DNA from 4 places in the Metabacillus rhizosphaerae genome. Region 1 is predicted to be linked to each of the others. Evidence: riboswitches for the same ligand, from Rfam matches in the RefSeq annotation. Region 1 holds a riboswitch; each other region holds the start of a gene.
The links. Region 1 has a riboswitch for S-adenosylmethionine ahead of WCV66_RS25405 (methionine biosynthesis PLP-dependent protein). Riboswitches for the same ligand answer to the same signal wherever they lie in the genome.
Positions count from the first base shown of each region.

Region 1 (4,576 bases):
CACGTACCTGCGATGATCGCTAAGGAAAAAGGGTATTTTGAAGAAGCATTAGGGGAAGATGTAAAAGTAACGTATAAAACGTTTCCTGATGGAGCAGCATTTATGACTGCGTTAAAAACAGGTGATATCCATGCAGGTTTAGTTGGCCCTGGCCCTGTTATGAACAACTATGCAAACGGAGCAGATGTGAAGATTCTAGCAGGAGCATCTTCAGGTGGAACAGTTATCGTTGCATCTGAAAAAAGTGGTGTGCAATCAATTGATGATTTAACAGGTAAAACATTTATTACACCTGGTGTAGGCTGCACACATGATGTTCAAATGGAGACATTCCTTCAAGACTTCGGCATTACATCAGCACGTATTGGTGGAACATTAAAGCATGTAACTGGTAACCCAGCTCAATATGGAGCAATGTTTGAATCAGGAAAAGTTGATCTTGCTGCAGTTCCAGAACCATGGGCATCTATGCTTGTAAATGATGGAGCGAAAGTGATCGTTGATACGGATGAAATTTCTTACGGAACAACACTTCCTAATACTGTATTAGTAACAAGCGGAAAGTTAATTGAAGAAGACAAAGAACTAGTTGCAGCCATTGTAAAAGCACATGAAAAAGGTGTTAACTTTATTAATGAAAACCGTGAAGAGGCACGTGATATTGCAATTAAAGCGATCAAAGATATTACAGATCAAGAGCTTGATCCAGCAATCGTTGACAGTGCTTGGGAGCGTGTAACGTATACAACAGAAGTAAATGCAGAGGTTGTACAAGAATTTGCAAATTCTTCATTTGAGCTTAAATTTCTTAAAGAAAAACCTGAATTTAGTGATCTAATCGATACTCAATTCTTAACAAAGTAGGCGTTAATCGTGAAAAAACTTGTTTTTATCACTTTCCTTGCTGTTCTAGTGTTGGTAGGCTGTTCACAGTCTATCAACCTAGAGGAGCATTTTTCTTTAAACGGGACAGTTGAGCCTTTAGATGCTGTTAATCAAGTTGGAGAAAAAGTAAAAATGTCAGATTATGAAGATAAAGTCTGGCTTTCTACGTTCATTTTCACAAATTGTGATACTGTTTGTTCACCAATGACCGCACATATCGCAACACTTCAAGAGCAATTACAAGACGAAAAAGTAGATGTTGAGCTCGTCTCCTTTAGCATTGATCCAGTACATGACACACCTGAAGTGTTAAAGGGATTTGCAGTACAATTCGGTGCCGATTTTAAAAATTGGAACTTTCTCACTGGCTATGAACAAGCAGAAATTGAATCCTTCTCAAACACTAGCTTTCTTGCGCCTGCTGCAAAACTAGAAGGCTCAAACCAATTCGTTCACAGCACATCAATCTATCTTATGAAAGGCAACACGATACTCGAACAATATGAAGGTGTATCAGAAGTACCGAATGAAAAAATTGTCGAAGATATCAAACTATTACAATAATTGTGTTGCAATCTCAACTCGAATCATGTAAAGTAGTAAAAAAAAGTAAACATTAAAAATTTCATACATTTCTTATCAAGAGAGGCAGAGGGACTGGCCCTATGAAGCCTCAGCAACCGGTTCAAAACGAGTGAAGATCTCGTAACCGTTGATTTGCGAATCTTAAGCGAAACTTTAAGTAAGTTTTTTACAGCACCGCCAGATAATAAAAAATGAATCGAACAAAGCTTCCTTGTTTGTTCGAAGCATTTTTTATTATCTGGTGCAGGCTTGCTAGTGCAAGCCGCAAGCACTTGCGTGCTGTAACAACTTATAGAGTTTCCTAAGTTTAATTGCAATTCAACTACTTTTAAGCTCCACCCAAGATCTTCTACGTGCCAAGGTGCTAAATCCAGCAAGCCACACCAGCATTATGCTTGAGAGATAAGAAGAAGCGCACTCAAATACACAGTCTTCTTCTTACCGGGGAAGGCTTTTTAATTTGTTTTGAAAGTCTCTAAAAATGTGCTTCCTCTCATGTGCATAATCAAGAAAAATAACCTTAACTTAGGATGGTGACAGACATGAGTCAACGAATTGAAACGAAGTTAGCGCAAATTGGAAATCGAAGTGAAAATGTTACAGGTACGGTAAATCCGCCAGTCTATTTTTCGACAGCTTATCGACATGCTGGAATCGGAGAATCAACTGGCTTTGATTATATTCGAACAGGAAATCCTACAAGACTATTAGTTGAAAAGGCCATTGCCGATTTAGAACATGGTGATCGTGGATTTGCATTCAGTTCAGGGATGGCTGCTATTCAAACGATTATGGCATTATTCCAAAGTGGTGATGAACTTATCGTATCATCTGACCTCTATGGTGGAACTTATCGTTTATTTGAAAGAGAATGGAAAAAGTACGGTTTATCATTTCAATATGATGATTTCACAAACCCAGCAGAAACAGAAAAATTAATATCTGAAAAAACAAAGGCGATATTTATCGAGACACCGACAAATCCATTAATGCAGGAAGCTGATATTAAAGAGCTTGCGACGTTAGCTAAGAAACATAATTTATTAGTGATTGTTGATAACACATTTTATACACCTATTATTCAAACACCAATCCTTGATGGAGCTGACATTGTGATCCATAGTGCAACAAAATATTTAGGTGGACACAATGATGTGCTTGCGGGTCTAGTTGTTACAAAGGGTGAGCAATTAAGCGATGAGTTTTTCCAACATCAAAATGCGATCGGCGCGGTTTTATCACCGTTTGATTCCTGGCTCTTAATGAGAGGAATGAAGACATTATCACTTCGCATGAGACAGCATGAGCAAAACGCTCAAGCCGTTTCACAATTTTTAGAAGAACATCCAGATGTTCTCGATGTTTTATATCCAGGAAAAGGTGGAATGCTGTCATTCCGTTTGCAGGATGAAACATTGGTGAATCCATTTCTAAAAAGCCTTAAGACGATTACTTTTGCGGAAAGCTTAGGTGGAATCGAAAGTTTTATTACCTACCCTGCAACCCAAACACATATGGACATTCCATTGGAAATTAGAATGGCAAATGGTGTGTGTAATAGACTACTGCGTTTCTCAGTAGGTGTAGAACATGCTGAGGATATTATCGAAGATTTAGCTCAGAGCTTTAAACAAATGAAGGGGGCTGAAGCAATTGAGCAATCATGATTGGTCGTTTCAAACAAAACTTTTGCATAATGAATCAAAGGTAGATAGAGGTACAGGTGCTGTTAGTGTTCCAATTCACCATTCATCAACTTTCCATCAATTTGATATAGATGAATTTGGGAAATATGATTACGCACGTTCTGGTAACCCCACAAGAGAAGCGTTAGAGCAAGCGATCGCAGAATTAGAGGGTGGAACAAAAGGCTTGGCATTTTCTTCAGGAATGGCTGCTATTTCAACAGCATTCCTGCTTCTTTCCCAAGGTGATCATGTCCTTGTGACTGAGGACGTATATGGTGGAACCTTTCGAATCATAACAGATGTTCTAACTAGATTCGGGATTGAGCATACTTTTGTTGATATGACAGATCTTCATCAAGTAGCATCAAAGATTCGTCCGAATACCAAAGTAATCTACATGGAAACACCTTCAAATCCGTTGTTGAAAGTTACAGATATTCGAGGAATTGTGAACCTTGCGAAGGCAAATAACTGTCTAACGTTTTTAGATAATACATTTTTGACACCAGAGCTACAAAGACCTTTAGAGTTAGGTGTAGATATTGTGTTACACAGTGCGACAAAGTTTTTAGCAGGTCATAGTGATGTCCTTGCAGGTCTTGCTGTTGTGAGGGATACTGAATTAGGTGATCGCCTATACAAACTGCAAAATGCATTTGGAGCAGTACTAGGTGTTCAAGATGCTTGGCTTGTGTTAAGAGGATTAAAAACATTACATGTTCGTTTGAAGCAATCCTCTGAATCTGCTCTGAAAATTGCTGAGTTTCTAAGTGAACATCCTAAGGTTGTAGAAGTCTATTATCCTGGATTAAGCTTTCACCCAGGACATGAAACTCAACGATACCAAGCAGATGGAGCAGGTGCCGTTCTTTCATTCAAGCTTGCTGATGGTGAAGCAGTGAAGACGCTTGTTCAACAAGTTAAACTGCCGGTTTTTGCAGTAAGTTTAGGTGCGGTTGAATCAATTTTATCCTACCCTGCAAAAATGTCACATGCAGCAATGCCTCCAGAGGAACGTGAAAAACGAGGAATTTCAGATGGATTACTTAGATTAAGTGTCGGCTTAGAAAATGTTAATGACCTAATTAAAGATTTTTCTGAAGCATTAGAGAAGCTACCACAAGTTAATAAGAAAGAAAGTGTTCGTTAGGACTGACTCTATTTGGGTCAGTTTTTTTTAATAGAGAAGATAAGCTCCAAAATACATACAAATTGAAAAATGTAACAAACTAAGTTTATACCTCAAAAAGGGAGTTTCTTAAATGAAAAAATTGGTATCATTGTTGTTACTCTTGTTAGCAGTACTACTACCTCCAATGCTTACACATGCTCATGTTAAATGGTTTGCTAAAGTCGCACCTGAAAAGGTTAGTATAGAGGAGATTTTATCACCACTTTTCATTACGATTTCATTACTG
Region 1 covers NZ_CP147403.1:5,362,172-5,366,747, reverse strand. Annotated here, with positions in the region: gene WCV66_RS25415 (aliphatic sulfonate ABC transporter substrate-binding protein) at 1-864, shown strand, start outside; gene WCV66_RS25410 (SCO family protein) at 874-1,449, shown strand; SAM riboswitch class I at 1,519-1,879, shown strand; gene WCV66_RS25405 (methionine biosynthesis PLP-dependent protein) at 2,013-3,137, shown strand; gene metC (cystathionine beta-lyase) at 3,124-4,308, shown strand; gene WCV66_RS25395 (DoxX family membrane protein) at 4,421-4,576, shown strand, end outside.

Region 2 (4,576 bases), 130 kb from region 1:
TGACTCAGGTGATTCATGGTAATTACCTTCTTCATCAGGTAAGCCAGCATTCGGATAACAACTTACAGCTGTATTCGCTAATCCGGATAATGTACGGATATGGTCTGTCATAAATTCAGGACCTGTTGCACAGTTTAGACCAACCGAAATTGGTTTCATATGCTCTAATGAGACATAAAAAGCCTCAATATCCTGTCCTGCTAATGTTGTACCCATTGGTTCAATTGTTCCTGAAACCATAAGTGGAAGCTCTTTACCTGTTGTTTCAAATGCCTTTTGGATGCCTAAGAATCCAGCTTTTACATTGAGCATATCCTGGCTAGTTTCAAGGAGAAGTAAGTCAGCGCCACCGATAATTAATCCTCTTGCTTGTTCTTCATAGTTATCGACTAAAGTATCAAATGTTGTCCCACCAGTTACAGATAACGTTTTCGTTGTTGGACCCATTGCTCCTGCAACATATCTTGGTTTTTCAGGTGTGGAAAATTTATCAGCTGCGTTTTTTGCAATTTTAGCTGATTCAATATTAAGTTCAAGGGCGAAAGAACCTAGGTCATATTCATCTAAAACAAGACAAGTAGCTCCAAATGTGTTTGTTGAAATGATATCTGAGCCTGCTTCAAGATAGGCTTCATGAATCATTTCAATTGTTTTCGGTGCTGTTAAAGTTAAATATTCATTACAGCCTTCGTAGTCTTCACCACCAAAATCATCAGGTGTAAGATCAGCAGCTTGAATCATTGTACCCATTGCACCGTCAAGTACAAGTATCCGTTTTTTTATTTCATTTTTGATGCTACACATGTGTAATCTTCCTTTCAGCCAGTTGTTTTTCCTTCTCATGGATGTAATTGGTTAGCTCCACTGTAAGGTCGTACTGTAAAAATGGAGTTATTAAATAAATTCCATTAAATAAATCAAATGCTGTATCAATAAGATCCTTTGCAATGGCTAAGCCCTCTTGGCGGGCTTGTTCCTTATCTGTTCCAGCTGCTGCCATTTTTTCACGAATCGAATCTGAAAGTTTAATTCCAGGAATTTCATTATGAATAAATTCTGCGTTACGGCTTGATGTCAATGGCATGATCCCGATGTAAATAGGTGCTTTTAAGTTTCTGGTTTCCTCATATACATCTACAATTTGCTGACTTGAATAAAGAGGTTGTGAGATAAAATAATCTGCACCATGGGCAATTTTCTTTTCAAGTCTGACAACAGCCTTATCTAAGTGACGAACATTTGGATTAAAGGCAGCCGCAACTGAGAAGTTGGTTTTTTCACCTAATGGTTTACCGGAGTAAGAGACACCTTCATTGAATTGTTTAATTAAACTGATTAAATCAAACGAGGAAACATCATAAACAGAAGTTGCCCCAGGGAAATCACCAATTTTTGAAGGGTCACCAGTAATTGCTAGTACATCAGATAGTCCTAATGAATGTAAACCCATTAAATGAGACTGTAAGCCAATTAAGTTTCGATCACGACATGTAATATGAATTAATGCTCTGCCACCTGTTTTTTCTTTTGCGAGTATTCCGGCAGCTAGGTTACTTACCCGTGGAGAAGCAAGCGAGTTATCTGCAAGAGTCAAAGCATCGATACCTGCATGATGAAGCGCTTGTGCCCCTTCAAGGAATTTATTCATTCCAAGCTTCTTCGGTGGGTCAAGCTCAACAATAACTGAACGTTTTTCCTTTACAATCTCCTGAAGTGGAGGAAGTGTGTCAGTATTACTAGATGTGATATTTACTTGTACTTGCTTCGGAACTCTTACCTTTTTATCTGTAACAGGAGCAAGATGCCCTACAGCTTCAGCGATTGCTTGAATATGTTTTGGTGTTGTTCCACAACAGCCACCAATTAGGCGAACACCTTGGTCTCTAAATTTCAGAGCGCTCTCCTTAAAGTAACCTTCATCAGATTCATAAACAAGACGACCTTCATTTAAAGCAGGTAAGCTACTGTTCGGGAATACAGATAGATAGGCTGACTCAAGAAGTGGAACCTCCTCAAGAGATTGAATCATATGGTATGGACCTAAACGGCAGTTTAAGCCAATTACATTTGCACCAAGCTCTTCGAGAGTTGAAAAAGCATCTGTTAATGCTGTTCCATCTTGTAAAACACCTGCTTCATGGAGGGATACATTGGCAATGATTGGTTTATTTGTTTCCTTTTTTGCAATTTGGAGTACTGTTTTCATTTCCTCTAAATCATAGTAGGTTTCAAGTAATAGGCCGTCTACATCTTCATTTAGTAAGATAAACAACTGCTCTCTAAAATTGCGTTTAATTTCTTCAAGTGTATGGGCACTTTTTTTGAAGGAACGAACTCCGCCAATAGTTCCAAATACATACGTCGAAGAAGTAGCTGCTCGTTTGGCAATTTCAACAGCAGTTTTGTTAATTTGTCTAATTTCATCCTCTAGGCCGTAACGTGAGAGTTTAATATCATTTGCCCCATAGGTGTTCGTCTGAATTAGGTTAGCACCGGCTTGAATATATGCTTGATGAACGCGCTTGACATCATCAGGTTTTGATAGGTTTAATTCTTCAAAACAACGATCAACACCATGGGAATAAAGCATTGTTCCCATTGCACCGTCCCCAATTAAAATCTTACTTTTTAAGTCTTCCAAAAAGCTCATAGAAAAGCCTCCGATCTATGTAGTAGTGTGAGGAGAAAAGATGAATCGAAATAATAATAAAAAAAGCCCTCTTAAGAAGAAGGCTGAATGATTCAAAGCTTCCCCTTATCTTTCAAGCATCTTACATGCTTAGCTGGAATTAGCACCTTGGCACTCGGAGGATAAGTAGGATAGATTAAATTGTTTAGAAAGGTTGTAAACCATACTGTTGTTTGTTTTCTATCCGCACCTGCAAGCTTTGTAGATGCGGATAGAAAACAACTTAAGGTTTATTTTCTTCCTTTGAACAATCAACTAAAATCCAGGTCTTCACTCGTTATGGACCGGTTGCTGAAGCTTCATAGGGCCAGTCCCTCAGCTTCTCTTGATAAGATATGAAATTATTGTATTTACTTTAATATATTGAAAAGTGTTACAACTAATTTATCTAATATTATGAAAAATATCAATAGTTAAATGATATTTTGGATAAAATTAAGTGTGGGAAAAGGTGGTAATCAAGTTTTGAAACGTAAAAAAGGCAGTTCATGTGACAACGATTTGTTTGATGAACTGCCTGGGAAAATCATATAAGATTACTTTTGGTAGGAACTTTGACATCCAGCTCCAGCGCTTTTGTTTTTAGCGATAATTAATAAACTGTACGTCAATTGGTAGGTCAGCTTCTCTTATTGCAGCAATGACTTGTTGTAAATCGTCTCGGCTTTTTCCTGTTACACGAATTTGATCATCTTGAATTTGAGTTTTCACCTTTAAGCCAGCGTTTTTAATAAGCGTATTTATTTTTTTTGCATTTTCTTTATCAATCCCAGAAACTAATTCTGCTCTTTGACGAACTGTTCCACCTGAGGCATTCTCAATTTTTTTATACGAAATATTTTTAATTGGTACATTTCGTTTAACAAGTTTTGATAATAGGACATCTTTTAGTTGGTCTAGCTTATACTCATCGTCTGAGACTAAAACTAGTTCTTCTTTTTCTAATGATATATTACTTTTGCTCCCTTTGAAATCATAACGAGTAGCAATTTCTTTCATTGCTATACTAATTGCATTTGTTACTTCAGGGAATTCAATTTTGGATACAATATCAAATGAACTATCTTTCGCCATATTAATCCTCCATTACGTATATAATATGGTTAGATTATAGTAAAATAAAACAATGTTCACAACTTTTTAAACGCTCAGATGATTATTGAGTATAATTGTTTGCTGAAAACGACGTATAAATGATGAGAAAGTGAGAACTAATAATATTTTCACTTAAATGATGAAAGGAACGATAAATGATATGATGCCAGGCACATTTGCAATATTAACGATAGATGAAAAGGTTGATTATGGATACTTCTTAACAGATGGAGATGAGCGCGTACTATTACATAAAAGCGAAGTGATAGGAGAAATCGAGGTTGGAGAAAAAATTGAGGTCTTTTTCGTGATTGATGCTCAAGAACGATTGTATGCAACAATGAAAAAACCACTGATTACGGATCAATCATATGGTTGGGTCGAAGTGGTAGATGTAGTAGATGATATGGGGGCATTTGTGGATATTGGCTTGAGTAAGGATGCTCTTGTTGCAATGGATCACCTCCCGTTTTTAAGAGAAGTATGGCCTAAACCAGGGGACAAGCTTTATTGTACATTAAAGGTTTCAGGAAATGGCCGTTTTTTTGTTCGCCTAGCGACAGAGGAAATTGTTGAACCTCTCTTTAAAGATGCTGATCGTTCGTTGTTTAATAAAGAAATATCAGGAACTGTTTACAGAATGATTGTAGCAGGTTCATTCATATTAACTGAAGAAGGCTATAAAGGTTTTATCCATTCCTCACAGCGAACCGTTGAGCCGCGTTTAGGTGAAACAGTAACAGGACGAGTTATTGACGTGAAGGAAGATGGGACTCTTAACGTCAGTTTATT
Region 2 covers NZ_CP147403.1:5,487,462-5,492,037, reverse strand. Annotated here, with positions in the region: gene metH (methionine synthase) at 1-804, opposite strand, end outside; gene WCV66_RS26010 (bifunctional homocysteine S-methyltransferase/methylenetetrahydrofolate reductase) at 797-2,650, opposite strand; SAM riboswitch class I at 2,753-3,024, opposite strand; gene WCV66_RS26960 (hypothetical protein) at 3,053-3,106, shown strand; gene WCV66_RS26005 (YajQ family cyclic di-GMP-binding protein) at 3,272-3,763, opposite strand; gene WCV66_RS26000 (S1 RNA-binding domain-containing protein) at 3,945-4,576, shown strand, end outside.
Region 2: linked by a shared signal. The riboswitch ahead of WCV66_RS26010 (bifunctional homocysteine S-methyltransferase/methylenetetrahydrofolate reductase) and the one ahead of WCV66_RS25405 (methionine biosynthesis PLP-dependent protein) in region 1 are both predicted to bind S-adenosylmethionine.

Region 3 (4,576 bases), 1.0 Mb from region 1:
TGGATAAAATATAAACATGGTAAAACTATAACAGAACATCCACATGTGGATAAGGAGGAAGTTACATGTATTGTTGTGAAGATCATATTGAATTAGCGATTGATATGTATGTAGATGAAAAGGAATTAGCTCCAGAAATCGAAAAAATAGATAATAATAGTAAGTTATCCACAAGTTGTGAAATGTGTACAAACCCAGCTATATATATAGTGGGGAACTAATATTCGGTTGTTAATTGTGGATAACTAGATCGTGATTGTGGATAACCATATTAGAAAGAACTAGAGCTTGAAATGGGGAACATATGTGAATATTTCAATTGTGACAATTGGCAAGCTGAAAGAAAAGTATTTAAAGCAAGGGATTGATGAATACTTAAAACGTCTTTCAGCTTATGCAAAGATAGAAGTAATAGAACTACCTGATGAAAAGGCTCCTGAAAACCTAAGTGAAACGGAAATGGAGCAAGTAAAGGAAAAAGAGGGAGAGAGGATACTAAGCAAAATAAGTGATGACACACATGTCATTGCTTTAGCAATAGAAGGAAAAATGAAATCCTCAGAACAGCTCGCAAAGGATCTAGATCAGCTAGCTACATATGGAAAAAGTAAAATTGCCTTTGTCATTGGTGGCTCACTCGGTTTAAGCCATACTGTTATGAAACGGGCCAATGACAAACTATCATTTTCAAAGATGACGTTTCCACATCAACTAATGAGGTTGATTTTGGTGGAACAGGTTTATCGGGCTTTTAGGATTAATCGGGGTGAACCGTATCATAAGTAAATGAGGTCATTAATAGATGCTTTAAACTTTTTGAATGGTTTCTAGTACTATAGCCTTGAACAAAGAGGGGAGACATGAATATACAACGAATTTTATATACATAGTATGTAGGTTTAATTATTTTTTATAGGGGGCTTTTCTATGAAAATATTACGTTTAGGTCATGCGATGTATGTATTTACAACTAAAAAGGGAAATCGGTACTTAGTCGACCCATTTTTTGATATGAACCCAGGTTGTCCAAGTGAGTATCAAACAGAAGAATTTTTGTCCAAGATTAATGGTGTGTTATTAACACATGGACACTTTGATCACACAAGCGGACTTGAAAAATTAAGAAAAGCTAATTCGAGTTGTTTAGTATTAGCACAATATGAATTAGCACTGATTTTAGGTCAAAAGGGTTTTGAAAATGTTTATCCTATAAATTTTGGTGGATCTTTTGATTTCGGTGACATAAAAGCTACTATGGTACCTGCTCGTCACTCATCTAGCTACGGTGAATTAGGGGGAAGCCCCATTTATGCCGGAGAATCAGCAGGGTATGTATTAGATTTTGAGGATGATCATACGTTGTATCATTCTGGCGATACAATGATTATGACGGATATGAAACTAATTCAAGATTTAAATCAACCATCTATTGCAATTCTTTCTTCTTCAGGTCAATTTACAATGGGCCCAAAAGAAGCAGCTTATGCAGTGGAACACTTATTAGATGTTAAATTTGTAATCCCAAGTCATACATTTCCTAGTGAAAACACAGCAATATCACTAGAATCTTTAAATGGATTATTACAGGCATTTCCAGTTGTGGGAAATATGATTGGGAAAGATCATGAACTCAAAGATTATTTATCAAACCAACAAAAAACCGAGGTTGTCATTATTGGGTATGGGGAAGAAGTGACATTCTAGTAAAATATGATATTTAATGTTCCTTTTTTACTGCAGGTTTAAAACGATACAGTGACCTTATCACAAGTATAGAGAACATAGACTTTAGAAGTGAAGCAGAGTATAGCTTCACTTTTTTTGTTTTTAAAACAGACCATATGAGCAAGAATGAGGACGAAATGGAGATCAATTACTTGTTAAAATGAGTCCAATAAACATTAGGAGGAAATAAAGTGAACAAGATTCAGGAATTCAATGAGATGCACTTTTCAAAGGATATATTATTTCTAGGCAACACCTGGGATTTACTTTCAGCCTTAATGCTTAAAAAAGCAGGATTCAAAGCAATTGGTACGACAAGTTGGGGTATCGCTAACTCACTAGGATTTGCAGATGGAGAAATGATTGATTTTGATAGACATTTAGGAATCATTAAAACCATAGCAGATAATGTGAAAATTCCAGTTTCTGCTGATAATTGCTGCTTCAACATGAGAAAGCTCATAACAATTAAGAGCTTTAAAGTACTTCATTTAGAATCGTTAGGATGAACCGTAGCATAAGTATAAGTAAATGCGGTTTGGGGAGTGACATGGAAATTGGCTTTATTAATGAAAGTAAATAGGTTTTTAACATAACTTATCTAGAATTTATGAAATCTGTTTCGTAATGAATAGCAAAGAATAAATTATCAGAAATTCAATGTGAAAACAAGGTAGGCGGAGTGGAGATAGCAATACATAGATCTTCCATTGATTCAATGTTAGATATATGCGTTGTGTAGCAAGTCAGGTCGTCCTTTTTTACGAAAGATCGTTTGAATCTTCATTAGTTACCCTCCGGTTAATCCCAATTTAAAATGAAATAATTTAATGATCTAATCTTCAATTATATTTTTTTCACTTTACTAGCTGTGATTATTACTAATATTCTAAATACTCTAACTATACAGAAGTATATTGACAATTTTTTCATAGGTTGATAAGGTTAAAAAAATTATTTCTTATCCAGAGAGGTGGAGGGACTGGCCTTATGAAACCTCAGCAACAGGTCTACTAAGACACTGTGCTAACTCCAGCGGGTGATGAATCCTTGATAGATAAGAGCCTAAGTTTTTATTTGTCAGTAAAGCACTCTATTTTCAGAGTGCTTTTTTGATTTTTTCTGGATGTAAGATAAAGGAGAGTATGAATGGAGAACGAAAGTAAACAAGAATTTCAAAGAAAAATGCAAGCACGACATTTAGTAATGCTATCGCTTGGTGGAGTGATTGGAACTGGATTATTCTTAAGTTCTGGTTATACGATTCAACAGGCTGGTCCAATCGGCACAATTCTCTCATATTTAATTGGAGCATTAGTGGTTTATCTAGTCATGCTTTGTTTAGGTGAACTTTCAGTACATATGCCTGAGACAGGTGCGTTTCATAGCTATGCAACCAAATACATTGGTCCAGGGACAGGGTATACAGTAGCTTGGTTATATTGGCTAACCTGGACTGTTGCATTAGGTTCGGAATTTACGGCTGCAGGATTGCTAATGCAGCGATGGTTTCCATCAATCAATGTTTGGATATGGAGTGTTCTATTCGCAATTGTGATCTTTGTATTGAATGCTCTGACTGTTAAGCTTTTCGCTGAATCCGAATTCTGGTTTGCATCTATAAAGGTAATAGCAATTGTGATCTTTATTATTTTAGGAGTAGCAGCAATGGTAGGTTTTATTCCAATGACTAATTCGCAACCAGCACCATTCTTTACCAATTTTGTGAGTGAAGGTTTATTTCCTAATGGTGCTTTTGTAATTATAATGACGATGCTTGCAGTGAATTTTGCATTCTCGGGAACTGAATTAATAGGAATTGCAGCAGGAGAAACTTCAGATCCAGAAAAAACGATTCCAAAGGCAATTCGTACAACATTATGGAGATTGGTGATCTTTTTTGTAGGAACTATCGTTGTATTATCTGCGTTATTGCCTATCTCGGATGCAGGAGTATTAGAGAGCCCCTTTGTTGCAGTTCTTGAACGAATTGGTGTGCCATATGCAGCGGATATTATGAACTTTGTTATTTTAACAGCTATTTTATCTGCTGCAAACTCAGGACTATATGCATCTTCTAGAATGCTTTGGTCACTTGCAGATAAGAAGACTATATCACCAATTTTTGCAAGATTGACAAAACGAGGTGTGCCTATATATGCAATCATTTTCAGCATGTTAGGCGGTGGTTTAGCTTTGTTATCAAGTATTATTGCACCAGATACTGTATACATAGTGCTTGTATCCATTTCGGGGCTAGCTGTGGTTGCAGTTTGGATGAGTATTAGTGCTTCACAGTTTCTATTTCGCAAACAATTTATAAAAGAAGGAAATTCAGAAAAGGACTTGGTCTATCGTGCACCATTATATCCTCTAGTACCAATCGTTTCGTTTATACTTTGCCTTGCTTCATGTATTGGAATTGCATTTGATCCTACACAACGCATTGCGCTGTATTGTTGCATTCCATTTATTTTGTTTTGCTATGGAAGTTATTATATAACACAAATTTTAAAGAAAAGGAGAGTAGAATATGTCGAACAAAATCAACCCAATTAACGCTATTTTACGCGATCATTCAATCATGATTCTGGACGGTGCTCTAGCTACAGAGCTTGAGCAGCATGGGTGTGAATTGGACGATCCCCTTTGGTCTGCACGTGTTTTACTTGAAAATCCAGAATTGATTTATCAGGTTCATTCAGACTATTTTCGTGCTGGAGCAGACTGTACGATAACTGCAAGCTACCAAGCTACTATCGATGGTTTTTCCATGCGTGGTATCCGAGAAAAAGAAGCTTTGGAGTTAATTAAGAAAACGGTATTACTTGCAAGAAGAGCAAGAGATGAT
Region 3 covers NZ_CP147403.1:722,285-726,860, forward strand. Annotated here, with positions in the region: gene WCV66_RS03685 (CxxH/CxxC protein) at 66-221, shown strand; gene rlmH (23S rRNA (pseudouridine(1915)-N(3))-methyltransferase RlmH) at 307-786, shown strand; gene WCV66_RS03695 (metal-dependent hydrolase) at 928-1,704, shown strand; partial or broken gene WCV66_RS03700 (isocitrate lyase/phosphoenolpyruvate mutase family protein) at 1,917-2,159, shown strand; SAM riboswitch class I at 2,684-2,789, shown strand; gene mmuP (S-methylmethionine permease) at 2,875-4,284, shown strand; gene mmuM (homocysteine S-methyltransferase) at 4,259-4,576, shown strand, end outside.
Region 3: linked by a shared signal. The riboswitch ahead of mmuP (S-methylmethionine permease) and the one ahead of WCV66_RS25405 (methionine biosynthesis PLP-dependent protein) in region 1 are both predicted to bind S-adenosylmethionine.

Region 4 (4,576 bases), 2.4 Mb from region 1:
TCGTCCACTAGATCATCACCATAATATACTTTTGCAGAGATTGGTACTTCTTCGTTTTTATTAACATGTTTACTAGCAATTATTTCAACCTTTGGTGCTTTTACTTCCTCTTCAGAAGCGACTTGATGTTCTTGATGATTTGCTGATTCTTGACAGCCGCTTAAAACTAAAGAAAGGAAAATGAAGGAGCAAGTGATTATCCCTTGTTTCATATTGTATAACCTCCAAATCGTCACTCATACTATGATATAACATAACTATCATAATTAGATACGTTTTCTTTGATGCTTCAATATTTATTCACATATAGAAGAAAAAATATTCACTTATTAAGTCTTATACACTGATATAGAAAAGGGTCTGATGCAAAATACATCAGACCCTTTTCTTCTTTTATAAATTATTGATTTAACGCTTCTTTACTTAACGCTTCAGCTTTGTCTGTGCTTTCCCATGGAAGATCTAGATCATTACGACCGAAATGTCCATACGCAGCAGTTTGCTTATATATCGGACGACGTAGATTAAGCATTTTTATAATACCCGCTGGACGTAGATCAAAGTTGTTACGTACAACAGCTACTAAAACTTCTTCCGATACTTTTCCAGTTCCAAATGTATCAACTGAAATCGATACCGGTTGTGCAACACCAATTGCATATGCTAATTGAACTTCACATTTATCAGCTAATCCAGAAGCAACAATATTTTTCGCTACATAACGAGCAGCATAAGCGGCAGAACGGTCAACTTTTGTCGCATCCTTACCAGAGAATGCACCACCACCGTGACGTGCATAACCACCGTACGTATCAACGATAATTTTACGTCCAGTTAAACCAGCATCTCCTTGAGGTCCCCCAATGACGAAGCGACCTGTTGGATTAATGAAATACTTTGTATTTTCATCAATTAATTCTGCAGGGACAACTGGGTTAATAACATGCTCTTTTAGGTTACGCTGAATTTGTTCTAATGAAATTTCTGGGTGATGCTGAGTAGAAATAACGATCGTATCAATACGAACTGGTTTATCATTTTCATCATATTCTACCGTAACTTGTGTTTTACCGTCTGGACGTAAGTAAGGAAGTATATCCTCTTTACGTACTTCTGTTAAACGACGTGAAAGTTTGTGAGCTAATGAAATTGGAAGTGGCATTAATTCCTTTGTTTCATTACATGCAAATCCAAACATTAATCCTTGGTCTCCAGCACCGATTGCATCAATTTCTTCATCAGACATTAGGCCTTCACGAGCTTCAAGTGCTTGGTCAACACCCATAGCGATATCGGCTGATTGCTCATCAATTGAAGTAAGAACTGCACAAGTTTCTGCATCAAAGCCATATTTAGCTCGTGTATAGCCAATACCTTTAATTGTTTCACGAACAATTTTTGGGATATCAACGTATGTAGTTGTTGTAATTTCCCCAGCAACTAAAACTAATCCTGTCGTAACAGACGTTTCACACGCTACACGTGCATTTGGATCTTTTTCAATAATTGCATCAAGGATTGAATCTGAAATTTGGTCACAAATCTTATCTGGATGGCCTTCTGTTACAGACTCAGAAGTAAATAAACGTTTTTTAGTCATGTTAAAGTTTTCCTCCTCATACTCATGTTCAAATTGATCCGGAACTCTTCCTTTTACCTAAAAGAATCACGCTGGCATGTTTTGTGAACAGAATTATTATGTACCTCTACCACATGCTTGTCCTGGTAAAACTCTAATGAAGAAGATACGCTTATTTTCTGTTATCAAAAAAACCTTTCCCTAAATGAGGAAAGGTTTGTTATCGTTCATAGCCTTTCGCTCTTATCGATCAAGGGCTTTCGCCTTGCATCAGGTTAGCACCTTTGCGTCGGAAAATGTCATTTGGGCATAATCGCCGCTTTCCTTTGATAGCAGGTTGCTGGGTTTCATAGGGCCTGTCCCTCCACCAGCTCGGGATAAGAGAATCCGTTCAAGGACATATCATAGCGCACTGGGGTAATGGTGTCAACAAAAAACAGCAAGTTATCAGAGATTATTTCCTATTAATTTTCATGATTAATCTATTCATTAGTGTTACCCATTTTGTTGACATATTATTAAGTTTCTTTTTGAAGTATAAAAATTGCTTTCTAAACTTTTTTTCAAAAAACACACACGATTAGTATGTTCAATTAAATATAATGTGTTATACTATTTAAAACTAAGTCAGAATTTTGTAATATATCTTTCTACGTTAATTTTTCGAAAAGGATGGTAATGGGGATGAATATTGTGGAGATGACAAATGAATTAGCAGAGTTGTTAAAAGGGGATAATGCAAGACATAATTTATCAGTTGCTCAACTTGTGGAAAAAGTACTTAAACGCAAGGAAGGGATTTTAACCTCAACTGGTGCAATCCGAGCGACTACTGGAGCATATACTGGTAGGTCTCCACAAGATAAATTTATCGTGAAAGAAAGTTCTATCGAAAATAAAATTGATTGGGGCATTGTTAATCAACCTATTTTAGAGGCTGACTTTGATAAGCTTTATAGTAAAATGATCAACTACTTAAAGGAACGAGAAGAATTATACATTTTCAATGGTTTTGCCGGTGCAGATAAACGCTATCAGTTGCCTCTTCAAGTCATAAATGAATATGCTTGGCATAATTTATTCGCACAGCAGCTTTTTATAAAAGACAATGAAAAATCGATTACAAATGAGAAGCCTTTTACTATTCTTTGTGCACCACACTTTAAAGCTGATCCTGCTGTTGATGGTACAAATTCTGAAACATTTATCATTATTTCATTTGAGAAAAGAACAATTTTAATCGGTGGGACAGAATACGCTGGTGAAATGAAAAAATCTGTCTTTTCAGTTATGAACTTTTTGTTACCAGAAAACAATATTCTTTCAATGCATTGCTCAGCAAATGTTGGTTTTGAAGGTGATGTTGCTTTATTTTTCGGTTTATCTGGAACTGGAAAAACAACCTTGTCTGCTGATCCTAACAGACGATTAATCGGTGACGATGAGCATGGCTGGTCTACTTCTGGCATCTTTAATATTGAAGGCGGTTGCTATGCGAAATGTATTAATTTATCGGAAGAAAAAGAGCCCCAAATTTTCAATGCCATTCGCTATGGTGCCGTTTTAGAAAACGTTGTTGTTGATAATGAAACTCGTGAAGCTGATTATGATAATTCCTTTTTCACTGAGAATACAAGGGCTGCATATTCGTTAGATGCTATTGATAAGGTTATTACACCTAGTATAGCGGGACATCCACAAGCAATTGTTTTTTTAACTGCAGATGCATTTGGGGTTCTTCCTCCAATTAGCAAGTTAACTAGAGAACAAGCAATGTACCATTTTTTGAGCGGCTATACTAGTAAGCTTGCAGGAACTGAGCGAGGAATTACCGCTCCTGAGGCAACCTTTTCAACTTGCTTCGGTTCACCATTCCTACCATTACAAGCCACTCGCTATGCGAACATGCTTGGACAAAAAATTGATGAACATGAAGTTCAAGTATTTTTAGTTAATACAGGCTGGACCGGTGGTGAATATGGCGTAGGGAATCGAATAAAGTTACAATATACAAGAGCAATGGTTCAAGCTGCAATTGAAGGAGATCTTGATCATATTGAGACGGTAACTGATGAAGTATTTGGCCTCAACATTCCAATACACGTTCCAGGTGTTCCGGATGATAAACTTCAGCCACATCTTACTTGGAGCTCTAAGGAAGCTTATGAAAAGAAAGCAAAAGAGCTAGCATCACAGTTTAAGAAAAACTTTGAAAAATTTGCACATGTTTCCCCTGAAATCCAACAATTTGGTGGACCTATAGGTTAAAAGAATTGGAGGCTGACTCAAAAGCTAATGAGTCAGCCTCCCTTTTATTTAAAGAGATATTAAACTGATAATTGATAACTTAAGTTATATTTCAACATAATAATTTTATCCTAACCTGCAAACAAAAATTCATGATATTGTAATTTTTCAATTTCACTTCAGGATTAATTTAGGCTCTTTCCTAAAAATAGTAGTTTTTTAAATAAAAACTATTTCAGGTTGATTGGAACACTATAAAACAAATAAACCAGGTGAAAAAGCTAATTACTTTTTCACCTGGTTTATCTTTTGTTTTATTAATTCGTTGAATTAAGGGCAACTAACCGATATGTTACAACTGTTTTATTTTCATGAAGCTGAAGTTTTTCTACAATAGCCTCACCAGCAATTTCTCCATCCTTCGTTTTTCTAACCTCTAACGGAATATCGATCGGATATATTCTATATCCTTCTTTTGTTAAAAGAAATACATTTTCTTCCACTCGTTGTTCTTTACCTTTTGTTACAATCATTGTATTGAATTCAACAGGCATTCCCAAAAGAAAACCTCCTTATTGGTACATTTCATTTTATTTTATTTTACCACCTTGTCCTGACAAGAAAAACTAATTTATTGTTTTTTCATCCAGGAACATAGTCTATGTAGTGTTTCACGGTTTATTTTAGGAGGAAAATAATGAGTAAATCCCTTAAAGTACCAGCTTTCAACTTGTTTATTTAATTCCTTTA
Region 4 covers NZ_CP147403.1:2,069,939-2,074,514, reverse strand. Annotated here, with positions in the region: gene WCV66_RS10110 (FixH family protein) at 1-212, opposite strand, end outside; gene metK (methionine adenosyltransferase) at 401-1,600, opposite strand; SAM riboswitch class I at 1,820-1,963, opposite strand; gene pckA (phosphoenolpyruvate carboxykinase (ATP)) at 2,264-3,847, shown strand; gene WCV66_RS10095 (DUF2584 domain-containing protein) at 4,144-4,386, opposite strand; gene WCV66_RS10090 (alpha/beta hydrolase family protein) at 4,458-4,576, opposite strand, start outside.
Region 4: linked by a shared signal. The riboswitch ahead of metK (methionine adenosyltransferase) and the one ahead of WCV66_RS25405 (methionine biosynthesis PLP-dependent protein) in region 1 are both predicted to bind S-adenosylmethionine.